Regions from separate parts of the Sphingopyxis sp. PAMC25046 genome, predicted to be linked through region 4. Evidence: predicted binding sites of a transcription regulator. Region 4 holds the regulator's gene; each other region holds the start of a gene.

Region 1 (3,275 bases), 2.2 Mb from region 4:
TCTTGCCTTATGACGAACGAAGAGGGACTCGATCTGTTCGTGACCGCGCAAGAGCAAATCTACCCGCGCGCGCTCGGCGAGATTCGCCGCGGCAAGAAGTGCTCGCACTGGATGTGGTTCATATTCCCGCAGCTGGCAGGCCTTGGCCGAAGCGCGACGTCGAAGCTCTACGGTCTCGCGGGAGCCGATGAGGCGCGGGCCTATCTGGCCCATCCGCTTCTCGGCGCGCGCTATGCCGAATGCGTCGAAGCGATCCAGGACCTGCCGGCAAGCGACCCGGTGGCGGTCTTCGGCGAGGTCGACGCCGTCAAGCTGCGTTCATCGCTGACATTGTTCGAGGCCGTGAGCCGGCGGCCGCTCTTCTCCGCCGCGCTCATCCGCTGGTTCGGCGGCGAGCGCGATGAGCGCACCCTCGGCCTGCTCAGCCGCGACGACAGCATGCCGTGACGCCGACGCGTGTCAGCCGCGCGGATTGCGAAACAGCGGCAGCATCCGGTGGAGCACTTCGTCCTTGTCGAAAAAATGATGCTTGAGCGCGCCGAGAACATGCAGCGCGAGCACGACGTAAATGGCCTTCACCATCAGCTTGTGTATGTCGCCGAGCTCTTCGGCGAGATCCTCGTTCAGCGGTAGCGGAAGATTGGGCGCGGGCACGGCGCCGTAAAGCGGCACTTCAGGCGCCCCGCCCGCCGACGCTGCGGCCCAGCCGAGAAGCGGGGCGCCGATCATCAGCACATAGAAGAGGACATGGGTCGTGCGCGCGAGCATCCGTTCCCATGACGGCATGCCGCCGGGGAAGGCCGGCCAGGGATGGCCGAAGCGCCAACCGAGCCGGATAATGCTGAGCGCGAGGATCGTGATCCCGACCGATTTGTGCAGATGATAATAGCCAAGTTTCTCGCTGTCCGAGGCGTCCTCCATCCAGCCGCCAAAGGTGGCATTGGCGATGATCAGGATGGCGATCGTCCAGTGCAGGACGATCGAGACGGTGGAATAGCGGCTGTGATTCTCACGCATGATTCGCCTCGCAATAGGTCCGTCACCGGTCTTCCAATGCTTTGGCGGCGATCCTCGTTCCGTCAGCAGGACGCAGCCGTCACGATCATGAGCCCAATTTGTTTCGCTTTTACAGAGGCCGGGCGGAAGGCGCGCACCGATTCCCGGCGGTTCGTCGCGGCCCGCTTGACGCGCCCTTTGACTCGGTGGAACATAAAGGGAACATTTGAGTCGATATTTCCCATGAGCACGACGCCCCAATCTGCACCTCGGCCAAGTGCCAGAGATATCGACGTGCTTCGCGCGGCGGTGGCGCGTGTAGCCGCCTCGCGCGGGCCGGTCTTGCCGTTCGGCGTCGGGCCGGTCGATCATCTTCTCGCTGGCGGCGGGCTCGATGGCGCAGGCCTGCACGAGGTCACGGGCGCCTCGGCAAGCTGGAGCGATGACGCTGCGGCAACGCTCTTCGCGGCTGGAATCGCGTCGCGCTTCGCGGCGGCGCCCGACGTGTCGGCGCTCTGGGCGCTGACGCGGTTCGATCTCTATGCCCCCGGTCTCGAACAGGCGGGGCTCGGTCCGGACCGCGTGCTCTATGCTCAAGGCAGGACCGACAAGGAACTGCTGGCGCTGTGCGAGGACGCGCTGCGCGACGGTTCGCTCGCCTGCGTCGTTGCCGAAGTGAAAGCGGCCGATCAGACCGCGACGCGCCGGCTGCAACTGGCAGCATCCGAGGGCAACACGCCGATGATCCTCTATCGCCGGTACCGGCGTTATGGCCAATGCCCGCTCGCCGATCCGTCGCTCGCAATGACCCGCTGGCGCATCGGCACCTTGTCGTCGGGCCGCCTCGCCTCGCCCGGCGTCGGGCGCGGGCGCTGGAATGTCGAGCTGGTCCGGCAGCGCGGCGGGCCGCCTTTTTCCCTCGAACTGGAGGCGTGCGATGACCAGGGTCGCCTCGCTCTTCCTGCCGCAACTGCCGATCGAGCGGTTGCGCCGGGCAGAACGGACACCGTCGCATTCGGGCACGCCGCCTGATCGGGCGCGGGCGGGTCCGCGCTTCCCCGAGCCTGTCGACGACAATCCCGGCACCTGTTCGGTGCCGCGCGGCGGCGGCTGGCGTCCGGGCGCGCGCTGGGCGCAAGGCACGCACTCCGGCGAGCCGTCGCTCGACGCCCTCCCGGCGCACCAGCGACCGACGATGCGCGAGCTCGGACGGCGGAGCGAAGCTGCCGCACCGGTGTTCCGGGCGTTGCGCTCGGACGACGGGACGTCGGGCGGGATCGCTGCGCCGCTGCCGCCGCTCTGGGGCCTCCGTCCGACGATCGTCGTCGCGCGAACCGGCCAGCGCGACGTCGTGACCGCCGCCTGTCCGGCGGCGCTCGATCTCGGCCTCGTGCCCGGCATGGCGGCCGCCCATGCCCGCGCGCTGGTCTCCGATCTCGACATACTCGATGCCGCACCCGACGCCGATCGCGCGTGGCTCGATCGCCTTGCGCTCCACGCCGCCCGCTGCTGGACGCCGACGGCGGCAGTGTCGGGCATCGACGGGCTGTGGCTCGACCTGTCGGGCACGACGCATCTCTTCGGCGGCGAAGAGCGTTTCGCGGCGCGTCTGCTCGGTTTTCTACGGCGCCTCGGCTTCACCGCGCGTGTCGCGATCGCCGGCACGCCCGGCGCCGCTCACGCGCTCGCACGCGATGGCGGCGCGGGCGTGCGGATCTTGCCGGAAGGAGGCGAGAGCGAGGCGCTGGCGCCTTTGCCGCTGGCGGCGCTCCGGCTGGCGCCGGAGGCGCTCGCCGCGGCGGCGCGCTTCGGGATCGAGCGGATCGCCGATCTTTATCCGATGCCGCGCGGGCCATTGGCCCGGCGGCTCGGGCGCGGCGCGGTCGAGCGGCTCGACCAGGCGCGAGGGTTCGTACCCGAGCCGATCGTGCCCGTCGTCCCGTTCGACATGCCCGAGGCGCGCCGTTCCTTGCTCGAGCCGATCGGGACCGCCGAGGCGATCGAGCAGGTCATCGCCGACCTGCTCGGCGATCTCGTGCTCGCGCTGCGCGAGCGCAGTCTTGGCGTGCGGAGCCTCGTCTTGCGCTGCGACCGGCTCGACATGGGCGCGCAGTTCGTCACCGTCGGCACGGCGCGCGCGACGCGCGATGCGAAACATCTGCTGCGCCTGTTCAGGCTCCGGATCGACCGGATCGAGCCGGGGCTCGGGATCGAGACGATGGTTCTCGCGGCGCCGCAGGTCGAAGCGCTGGCGCCCGAGGCGATCGCCGCCGTGCTCA
Region 2 (3,275 bases), 600 kb from region 4:
TGCAGCCTGTTTGAACTGATCGGCGGCTTGCGCGCCGCTCCCTGAAAATGCGAGGATGGTACTGGCGCAAAGAGCCAGGCTCCACGCGCGCGTCTTGCGTCGGTAAGCCATTACTGGGCCTCCTTCGTTGGGTCTTTGGGTGGCAACTGGCTGAAGCCTGACAGCGCGAGACGCAGGCCCCGGTAGGTCCAGTTGAAGCGGAAATGGCGTTCGTCGCTCGCGATGACCTGGGCGCCGACAAAGGTCTTGAGCGTGCCCGTCACATCGGACGTCAGCCCCTTGGGATCGACGGTCATCGACCGGATGACGAAGGCCTGGGTGACATCCGAACCCCGCTGCTCTTCGACAATCCGGACGAGATCGGCCTTGAGGCGCCCGTAGCTTGCCGGTTCGGCGAGCTTCAGGATCTCGTCCATCCAGTAGTCGAGACCCTCGGGGCTGCGATTGAGGAGAACGAGTGCGGCATCGCGGGTCACGAGTTCGAGATAGTCGGCCTCGACCCCCGCGCTGCTGACAGTGAGCTGCTTGGGGAGCGTTGGAAGGAGGACGACTTCGCGGTCGCGGGTGGCAGCAAGGCTGACCGCTACGACGAGCGCAATGCTAAGTCCGGCGCTGGTGAGCGCAAAGAGGTTGCGCTGGCGCAGCAGCGACTGCTGACGCTCGTGTGAAATGTCGGCAAACATGGATATTTCCCCTCAACCGGCAAGCAGGCGGCAGTGGGAAGGCGGCGTCGATTTCAGGCCCAGCAATCCGGCCGGCAGATACCAATAGGCGGCATGGGCTACCCAGGAGCTGGCGCGTCCTGCTTTTGCCTTTCGCAGCGCGAACCAGGCGCCGAAGGCAACGATAATGCCGACAAAGATATGCTGGCTGAGGATCCCCCAGGTGAAGGGGATGAGCATCCCGGCGAACTCGTCGATGGTCCAGAAGCCGATGAGCTCCGGATCGTCGAGCCGACGCGGGATGATATATGGGTCTGCCATGGCGACGCGCCTTCCCGTCCGATGCGTCAGATGACCGCAGTGACGACCGAGGTGACGATCGGAACACCCGTGCCAACGCCGATGCCGACACCGACCGGAACAGCGACCTGTCCGAGCGAGAACCGGCCCGAGGCGAGACCGATGAGGCCGCCTGCAAGGCTGAGGACCGTGATGATCTTGCCGCCCGAGCCTTCGAGGAAATCGGTGAATTTCGTCAGGGCAGGGGTGAATGTCGTGTCGGCGCCAGCATAGGCGGCGCTGGCGGCCAGTGCTGCGACGGCAAGCGGTACTGCAAAGGTCATGGCCCGCCCGAACTTCGAGGGGTTCTGATCAATGGCGCCGGAACGCCGGGAGAGGGTGAGAGACTGCATATGGAGCTCCATCTGGAGGGGTGAACCCAGCGTTCTTTCGTTCGCTGTGTGTTCTACATGCATCTAGGAAATTGGTGTAGGAAAGTCGGAATGTCGGTGTAGCTGAAGTGGCGGACGGATATGGACGCATCGATTGGACGGCGTCGGTGATAATGCGCAGAAACAGCGGTTTATGTGGTGATCAACGTCGACGAATCCCCACAAGAGTGGCGGAGATTGTCGGCGGCTCGGGCCTAGGGACTGATTCGCCTAGAAACGAGATGTTCCATAAATGTTCTTTTTATTTTCCTACATGGATCACGCGCGATATGGCTACGACTCAGTTCCTCATCGTTGGAGTTTTTGTCGATGCACCAGCCCGCGCCATTCCGAGGCGAAGCCAACACCAGCCTCGCGCACATTCTTGCCCATGCAATCGAGTCGTCTGACAAGCCCAAGCACCAGATCGCTCGGGAAGTCGGGATCCACCGCGAGACCCTGCTCCGTGTGATGCGCGGCGATCGGCCGATCGGCCTTGATGAAGCCGCGCGCGTTCTTGACGTGTGCGGCGCTTTTCCCCGCGCGAGCATGATCCTCGCCTTGGCTGGTCAGGAGGATCTCGCCTGCGAATGGATGCGCAGCGAAATGGGAGAGTTTCTTGAGGACTTCTTTACGGCCCTGCCAGGCCAGCTTGAACGGACGCTTGGGCGACGCGTCGAAGATTTGCGACCCCGGTGGGCGAACGGCACTTCGCAGCTCGTCGCCCGCATGCTTGCCAAGCACATTGATGATTTTGCCAACCGCGACATTTCGATGGCGCTGCCGCGCTGATCCAATTCACCTCGGAGGGGACCGAGAAATTGACCCGACTGGAACGATCATGAATGCACATCCCCAGCTTACCGAGAGCGGCGCCGACGCAGACCACACTTTACCGCAAGTCCCTCCGCCGGCACGGCTTTTGCGACTGCCTGAAGTCATCGACCGCGTCGGCTTACGTCGTTCGGCTATCTATCAGCGGATGAGCGAAGGCCGTTTCCCGAAATCCCGTTCGCTCGGCCCCAAATGCGCGGTGTGGATAGAGGCGGAAATCGACGCGTGGATCAGATCAATTGCGGACAAGCCACATAGAGACGCTCCATAAACTATCCCGAAACAAATCATCGCGCTAAGTTGCGCGCATGGTTTATCGATACCCGACGGGCAATCCTCTCCATCCTGAAGCCCTGAAAGAGAAGCAACGTGCGCTTCGCGACGGTTTTTCAACGCCGTTGACCCTTCGCGTTCATCGTGCGCTTTCCTGGCTTCGTCGGGCTGAAGCAGAACAGGAAGACCAAGACGTTCGCTTCATCCTACTGTGGGTCGGGTTCAACGCGGCCTACGCCGGTGACGTAGAAGCTTCGGCCAGCAGCTCAGCGCCGGAAGGTGAACGTGGACTCTTCCAATCGTTTTTCTCGACGCTCGTAAAGTTCGATGGGCGTCACCGCGTCTACGACGCGGTCTGGCAGCGGTTCAGTCAGGAAATCCGCCTCCTTCTGGACAATCCATATGTCTACCACCCCTTCTGGCAGCATCAGAATGGTGTGTCAGGTTACGACGACTGGGAGCACAAGCTCGAGCGTAGCCGGACCGCTATCAATCATGCATTGCGCGAGCACGACACCGTCAGGATACTGTCGATCCTGTTCGATCGGCTCTACGTCTTGCGAAATCAGCTGGTGCACGGCGGCGCGACTTGGAACAGCGATGTCAACCGCGACCAGTTGAGGGACGGGGTGTCGCTGCTGGGTTGCCTGCTGCCGATCTTTGTCGATCTGATGATGGATAATCCAGACCATGAATGGCCGATGCCAAACTATCCCGTCGTGGAGTGATCTGATTGGGCATTCAGGCAAATTCCTGGTCTGAGCGAAATCTGGAACTCGGCCAGCTCGCTCACGAC
Region 3 (3,275 bases), 1.7 Mb from region 4:
TTTCGGCGAGCGGGATGCCGGCATCCTTTGCCGCGAGTTCCAGCGCCGCAACCATCAGCCCGAGGGAGTCGAGCCCCTGATCGGGGTCGGCGGGTCGGTCGTTGACCTGTCCGACGCCGATGATGACCGGAATAAGCTCGGGATCGGTCATGCTCATCTCAGCGCGCTTTCCATTCCGGTTTGCGCTTCTGCGCGAAGGCAAGCGGGCCTTCGCGCGCGTCTTCGCTGCGCATCAGCACGCTGCGTTCGCGGGTGTTGTGATCCCAATAGGGGGCGTCGGCGGCAATGCGGCCTTGCTCGATGCCAAGCGCGACACGCTTCGACGCCTGCACCGACAGCGGCGCGTTGGCGGCGATCTTTTCGGCGAGCGCGAGTGCGGTGGGCATCAGGTCGGCGAGCGGGACGACATGATTGACGAGGCCGAATTCGGCGGCGCGCGCGGTGGGGATCGGATCGCCGGTGAGCATATATTCCATCGCGAGCTTGCGCGGCAGCTGCTGCGCGAGGCGGAAGGCGCCGCCCGCCGCTGCGAACAGCCCGACCTTGACTTCGGGCAGCCCGAATTGGGCATGATCGGCGGCGACGATGATGTCGCTCATCAACGCGATCTCGCAGCCGCCGCCAAAGGCAAAGCCGTTGACCGCGGCGATGATCGGTTTCGAAATCGGGTGCGACACCATGCCGGCGAAACCCCACGCCTGTTGCGCGGGCTCGTCGGGGTAGAGGCTTTCGCCGCGCGACAGCGCAACGAGGTCGGCGCCGGCGCAAAAGCTCTTGTCGCCGGCGCCGGTGATAACGACGACGCGGATTTCGGGATCGTTTTCGGCCTCTTCGAGCGCGGTGCCGACGCCGATATGGACCGCGGCGTTGACCGCGTTGCGCGCTTCGGGCCGGTTGATCGTGACGATCAGGACATGGCCGCGGCGTTCGGTGAGGATGGTGGTGTCGGTCATCGCGAATCTCTCCCTTTCGGGCGAGTATCGCGATGGCTTGACGTTTACGTCAACTGGAAAGGGTGAGAGGAAGGCAGGCAACGATAGAAACGTCGCCCCCGCGAAGGCGGGGGCCGCTATCGGTGTAGCGCAAGGTTGCCAGCGGTCCCCGCCTTCGCGGGGACGACGTTATTCGATCAGATCGACTGGCCGGTCTTCGCCCAGTCCGCAAGGAAGCCTTCGATGCCCTTTTCGGTCAGGATATGCTTGAACAGCCCCTTGATGACCGAGGGCGGGGCGGTCATCACGTCGGCGCCGATCTTGGCGGCCTCGAGCACATGGATGCCGTGGCGGACGCTCGCGACGAGGATCTCGGTCTCATAGCCATAATTGTCGTAGATCAGGCGGATATCCGAAATCAGCTGCATGCCGTCGAAACCATTGTCGTCGTGGCGGCCCACGAAGGGCGAGACGAAGGTCGCTCCGGCCTTGGCTGCCAGCAGCGCCTGCGTTGCCGAGAAGCAGAGGGTGACATTGACCATCGTGCCGTCGCCGGTCAGCGCCTTGCACGTCTTGAGCCCGTCGATCGTGAGCGGCACCTTGATGCAGACATTGTCGGCGATCTTGCGGAGGATCTCGGCCTCCTTCATCATCGTTTCATGGTCGAGCGCAACGACCTCGGCCGAAACCGGGCCGTCGACGATGGCGCAGATTTCCTTCGTCACTTCCTTGAAGTCGCGGCCCGACTTGGCGATCAGCGACGGGTTGGTGGTCACGCCGTCGAGTAGGCCGGTCGCGGCGAGCTCCTGAATGTCGGCGATTTCGGCGGTGTCGGCGAAGAATTTCATGGGAAGGGCTTTCGTCTGGGAAGGTGATTCGGCTGTTGCGTTCGCCCTAGAGCAACGGCCGGGAAAACTGAACCGTCCTCCGCCTATTTCGTCACCCTCGAACGAGACACATGGCTCGTTCGACTTGATCCGGGGTCCACAACGACCGGGCAGCGATGGATGCCGGATCAAGTCTGGCATGACGAACGAGGAAACCGCTGGCGTTCCGTCTTTGTTCCGATTATGCGGCGATCATGGCCAAAGCGAAGCGTCAATATGTCTGCCAGAATTGCGGGTCGGTCTCGTACCGCTGGCAGGGGCAGTGCGTCGATTGCGGCGAGTGGAACACGCTGGTCGAGGAAGCCGCCGAAACCGTCTTTTCGGCGAAGCACGACCTTAGCCGCGGTGGGCGGACGTTAACGCTCGAAACGCTCGACGCCGACAGCCGGATGCCCGAGCGGATGCTGTGCGGAATCGCGGAGTTCGACCGCGCGCTGGGCGGCGGGTTCGTCGCGGGATCGGCGACGCTAATCGGCGGCGATCCGGGGATCGGCAAATCGACGCTGCTGCTCCAGGCGGCAGGAAGGCTCGCAAAGGCAGGCAAGTCGGTCGTCTATATCAGCGGCGAGGAAGCGGCGGCGCAGGTGCGGCTGCGCGCGCAGCGGCTGGGGCTCGGCAAGGCGCCGGTCGCGCTGGCGAGCGCGACCTCGGTGCGCGACATCCTTGCAACGCTCGACGGCCGCGACGCCGATTTCGTCGTGATCGATTCGATCCAGACGATGCACAGCGACCTGATCGACAGCGCGCCGGGAACGGTGAGCCAGGTGCGTGCAAGCGCGCAGGAACTGATCCGTTACGCCAAGGACAGCGAGGCCGCGATCGTGCTTGTCGGCCATGTGACCAAGGACGGCACGATCGCGGGGCCGCGCGTGCTCGAACATATGGTCGACACCGTGCTGGCGTTCGAGGGCGAGCGCAGTCACCAGTATCGCATCCTGCGTGCGGTGAAGAACCGTTTCGGCGGTACCGACGAAATCGGGGTGTTCGCGATGGGCGAGGAAGGGTTGGGCGAGGTCGCCAATCCGTCGAGCCTGTTCCTGACCGACCGTAGCCGCGACGTGCCGGGTTCGGTGGTCTTTCCCGCATTGGAGGGCACGCGCCCGGTGCTCGTCGAAGTGCAGGCGCTCACCGTCCGCCTCGCGAGCGGCGCGACGCCACGCCGGGCGGTCGTCGGCTGGGACAGCGGGCGGCTGGCGATGGTGCTCGCGGTGCTCGAAGCGCGCTGCGGGCTCCAGTTGGGCGCCGCCGAAGTCTATCTCAACATCGCGGGAGGCTACCGGCTCACCGATCCCGCCGCGGACCTCGCGGTCGCCGCCGCGTTGATCTCGGCGTTCAGCGAGCGGCCGGTGCCCGCCGACGCGATCGTCTTCGGCGAGCTGTCGCTGTCGGGCGAGGTGCGGCAGGTCGCGCACGACGCGCTGCGCCTCCGCGAGGCGGCAAAGCTCGGTTTCTCGCG
Region 4 (3,275 bases):
CTGGCGCGCCGAATGAGCGGACTGCTCGCCGTCGAGGATGCACAGGCACGGCTCGTCGCGCTACGCGAACCGCTCGATAGCGAAAATATCGCCTTTTCCGAATCACTTGGACGCCATCTTTCGCGCGATATCGTTGCGCTGCGCGACCAGCCCGCGGCACCGCTCTCGGCGATGGACGGCTACGCGATCCGCTTCGACGACTTGCCGGGCCCGTGGACCGTCACCGGCGAAAGCGCTGCAGGGACCGCGCCCGACCGCAGCGTGGGTCCCGGTGAGGCGATGCGCATCTTCACCGGCGCGATGCTTCCCCCCGGCGCCGACGCGGTGATCGTGCAGGAGGATGTCGCACGCGAGGGCGACGCGTTGACGCTGACGCGCGACGGCCCCGGCGCGCGCGGGCGCCACATCCGCTCGCGCGCAGCCGATTTCGCTGCGGGCGACTGCCTTCTCCCCGCGGGCACGCGTCTGACCCCGGGCGCCATCGCCGCGGCGGCGATGAGCGGTGCGGGGGACCTCGCCGTCGGCCGCCGCCCGCGCGTCGCGATCGTCACGACCGGCGACGAACTCGTCCAGCCCGGACGGCCGCTCGCGCCCGGCCATATCCCCGAAAGCAACGGCGTCATGCTCGCCGCGATGCTCGTCGGCGAGATAGCTGCGCCCACGCCGCCGCGCCATATTCCCGACGACCGCGCGAAACTCGCCAGTGCGCTCAAGGAGTTGGCGCGACGTCACGACGTCATCGTCACCGTCGGCGGCGCGTCGGTCGGCGATCACGACCATGTCCGCGGCGCGCTCGCCGATGCTGGTGGACGGCTCGATTTCTGGAAGATCGCGATGAAGCCCGGCAAGCCGCTGATTGCGGGAACGCTCGGCGACGCGGTCCTCCTCGGTTTGCCCGGCAATCCCTCGTCGGCCTTCGTCACCGCGACCTTGTTCCTGCTCCCGCTCGTCCGTCACCTTGCCGGCGCGAGCCATCCCTTGCCGCCCGTGCATCGAGCACCGCTCGCCGCGCCGCTCGGCGAAGGCGGAACGCGCCGCGATTACCTCCGCGCGCGACTCGAAAATGGCCGCCTGACGCCGATGATCGGGCAGGAAAGCGGCCGCACGCTTCCACTCGCCGCGGCCAATGCGCTGCTGATCCGCGATATCGGCGCGCCCGCGCGCGATGCCGGAGCCATGGCGGACTATATCGTCATCGCTTGACAAGTTCCGCTTTGTTCCACTATCGTTCTCAATATGTCCGATATGACATCATGGAGAACGACCGATGTTGACCGCGAAGCAGCATGAACTGCTCCACTTCATCCAGCTACGCCTCGACGCGAGCGGCATTTCGCCCTCGTTCGAGGAGATGAAGGAGGCGCTGGGCCTCAAGTCGAAATCGGGCATACACCGGCTGATAAGCGCCCTGGAAGAAAGGGGTTTCCTCCGCCGTCTTCCCAACCGTGCGCGCGCGCTCGAAGTGCTCAAGGTGCCCGAATCGGCGACAGCGGCACGCGAACCGGCGCGCGAAAATGTCGTGCCGCTGCGCAAGCCCGCGCCCGCGATGCGCCCGATCGCGGCGAACGACATCGTCGAGGTGCCGCTGCACGGCAAGATCGCCGCCGGCGTGCCGATCGAAGCGTTCGAGGATCACAACAATCTCGCCGTCCCCGCCGCGCTGCTCGGCTCGGGCGAACATTATGCGCTCGAAGTATCGGGCGACTCGATGGTCGAAGCAGGAATTTTCGACGGCGACTATGCGCTGATCCAGAAGGCGAGCACCGCGCGCGAGGGCGACATCGTCGTCGCACTCGTCGACGGGCAGGACGCAACGCTCAAATATTTCCGCCGCGAAGGGCAGATGATCCGGCTCGACCCGGCGAACAGCGCCTATGAGCCGCAGCGTTACCCCGCCGAGCGCGTCATCGTGCAAGGGCGGCTTTCGGGACTGCTTCGTCGTTACCACTAAGCTGCTGCGGCAGCCGCCACGGATGCGCGTCGCCCGCGCGAAGCGCGGCGACGGCTTCTGGCGCTTCGCCCAGATAGATCGCCAGCCCGCCGGTTTCGGCGAGGCTGTCGCGGTCGATCGTGATCCAGCGCCCCACGCATTCGTGCGGTAGCCAGCGGTCGCTGATCACGACGTCGGCGGCGGCGCATGCCGCTGCCATGTCGGCTCCCTCGATCCGGTCGCGCCCGTGCGATGCCAATATGATGCGCCGCGCGCTGCCCTCACCCTGCGCCCAGCGGCAGAAATCGCGATTGCATTCGACATGACCCAACTCGGCGAGGGCAAGGAGCGGTGCGTCGACCCCGGCCGCCTCGGCGACCGTATCGCGGACATAATCGCCCGCGCGGTCGCGCAGCAGCGCATAGCCGCCGTCGGGAAGCGCGGCGGCGATATGGCGCCCGTCGCCGGTGACGAGCAGGTCGGGGCGCGGCGCGGCGAGCAGCGCCGCCATGCCGATCGCCAGCGGCACCGCCCCCGCGTAGCGCCAGCGCGTCCGCCATAACAATATCCAGAGCCCGCCGAAGACCGCGAACGCAAATCCCCACGGTGGAAAGTTCGGCATCGTCGCCACCGCACCCGGCGCGTTGGCGACCCCATGCGCCAGCGCGATCAACGCGCGCAGGGCCTGTTCGGCCACCCACCAGAAGGGCGCGCCCAGCCCGACGCTATCGAACAGCAGCGCGAGCGCCTCCGCCGGCATGATGACAAAGGTCGTCAGCGGGATCGCGACGACATTGGCGAGCGCGCCGTAGAGCCCCGCCTTGTGGAAATGGAACAGTGCGATCGGTGCCAGGGCGACCTCGACGACGAGCCCGGTGATGAGCAATCCGGCGATCCCGCGCCCCAGGCGGAACAGCCATGGCTCGTCGCGGCGCGCGAGGAAACGCTGCATCGGTGGGCCCTCGTGGAGCGCGATGATCGCGGTGACCGCGGCGAAGCTCAACTGGAAGCTCGGGCCCACGAGCGCCTCGGGCCGCCAGATCAACACGATCAGCGCGCCCGCGGCAACAAGCCGCAGCGTCAGCGCCTCGCGCCCCATCAGAAAGGCGACGAGCACGAGCAGCGCCGCGATGAACGACCGCAGCGTCGGCACCTCGGCGCCGGCGAGCCATGTATAGCCCCCGCCCGCGAGCGCCCCCGCCGCCGCCGCGAGCGGCAGGACAAGGCCCGCGAGCGCCAGCCGCCGGTTGAGCGCCAGCAAGCGCATCGCCAGCAGCATGGCAAAGCCGACCACCGCGGTCACATGCAGCCCGCTGATCGACAGCAGGTGCGCGAGGCCGCTGCG

The links. The regulator LexA, encoded in region 4, represses DNA repair genes until DNA is damaged. The targets are predictions, from matches to a motif close to GTTCCNCNCTTGTTCT.
Region 1: E5675_RS01870 (protein ImuA) is a predicted target of LexA. The motif match lies at 1,205-1,220, and genes of this name have one in related genera.
Region 2: E5675_RS09655 (transcriptional regulator) is a predicted target of LexA. The motif match lies at 1,617-1,632, and genes of this name have one in related genera.
Region 3: radA (DNA repair protein RadA) is a predicted target of LexA. The motif match lies at 1,983-1,998, and genes of this name have one in related genera.

What each region holds. Positions count from the first base shown of each region.
Region 1 covers NZ_CP039250.1:407,075-410,349, forward strand. The annotation lists gene E5675_RS01855 (SOS response-associated peptidase) at 1-13, shown strand, start outside; gene E5675_RS01860 (DUF1810 domain-containing protein) at 10-447, shown strand; gene E5675_RS01865 (cytochrome b) at 460-1,017, opposite strand; gene E5675_RS01870 (protein ImuA) at 1,291-2,028, shown strand; gene E5675_RS01875 (DUF6504 family protein) at 1,934-3,275, shown strand, end outside.
Region 2 covers NZ_CP039250.1:2,053,514-2,056,788, forward strand. The annotation lists gene E5675_RS09635 (type-F conjugative transfer system secretin TraK) at 1-111, opposite strand, end outside; gene E5675_RS09640 (type IV conjugative transfer system protein TraE) at 111-683, opposite strand; gene traL (type IV conjugative transfer system protein TraL) at 696-983, opposite strand; gene E5675_RS09650 (TrbC/VirB2 family protein) at 1,010-1,354, opposite strand; gene E5675_RS09655 (transcriptional regulator) at 1,703-2,164, shown strand; gene E5675_RS09660 (AlpA family transcriptional regulator) at 2,214-2,477, shown strand; gene E5675_RS09665 (HEPN domain-containing protein) at 2,515-3,207, shown strand; gene E5675_RS09670 (helicase-related protein) at 3,189-3,275, opposite strand, start outside.
Region 3 covers NZ_CP039250.1:925,191-928,465, forward strand. The annotation lists gene E5675_RS04310 (acetyl-CoA acetyltransferase) at 1-157, opposite strand, end outside; gene E5675_RS04315 (crotonase/enoyl-CoA hydratase family protein) at 159-953, opposite strand; gene fsa (fructose-6-phosphate aldolase) at 1,130-1,780, opposite strand; gene radA (DNA repair protein RadA) at 2,014-3,275, shown strand, end outside.
Region 4 covers NZ_CP039250.1:2,657,103-2,660,377, forward strand. The annotation lists gene moaC (cyclic pyranopterin monophosphate synthase MoaC) at 1-16, shown strand, start outside; gene glp (gephyrin-like molybdotransferase Glp) at 13-1,203, shown strand; gene lexA (transcriptional repressor LexA) at 1,268-1,951, shown strand; gene E5675_RS12550 (ComEC/Rec2 family competence protein) at 1,905-3,275, opposite strand, start outside.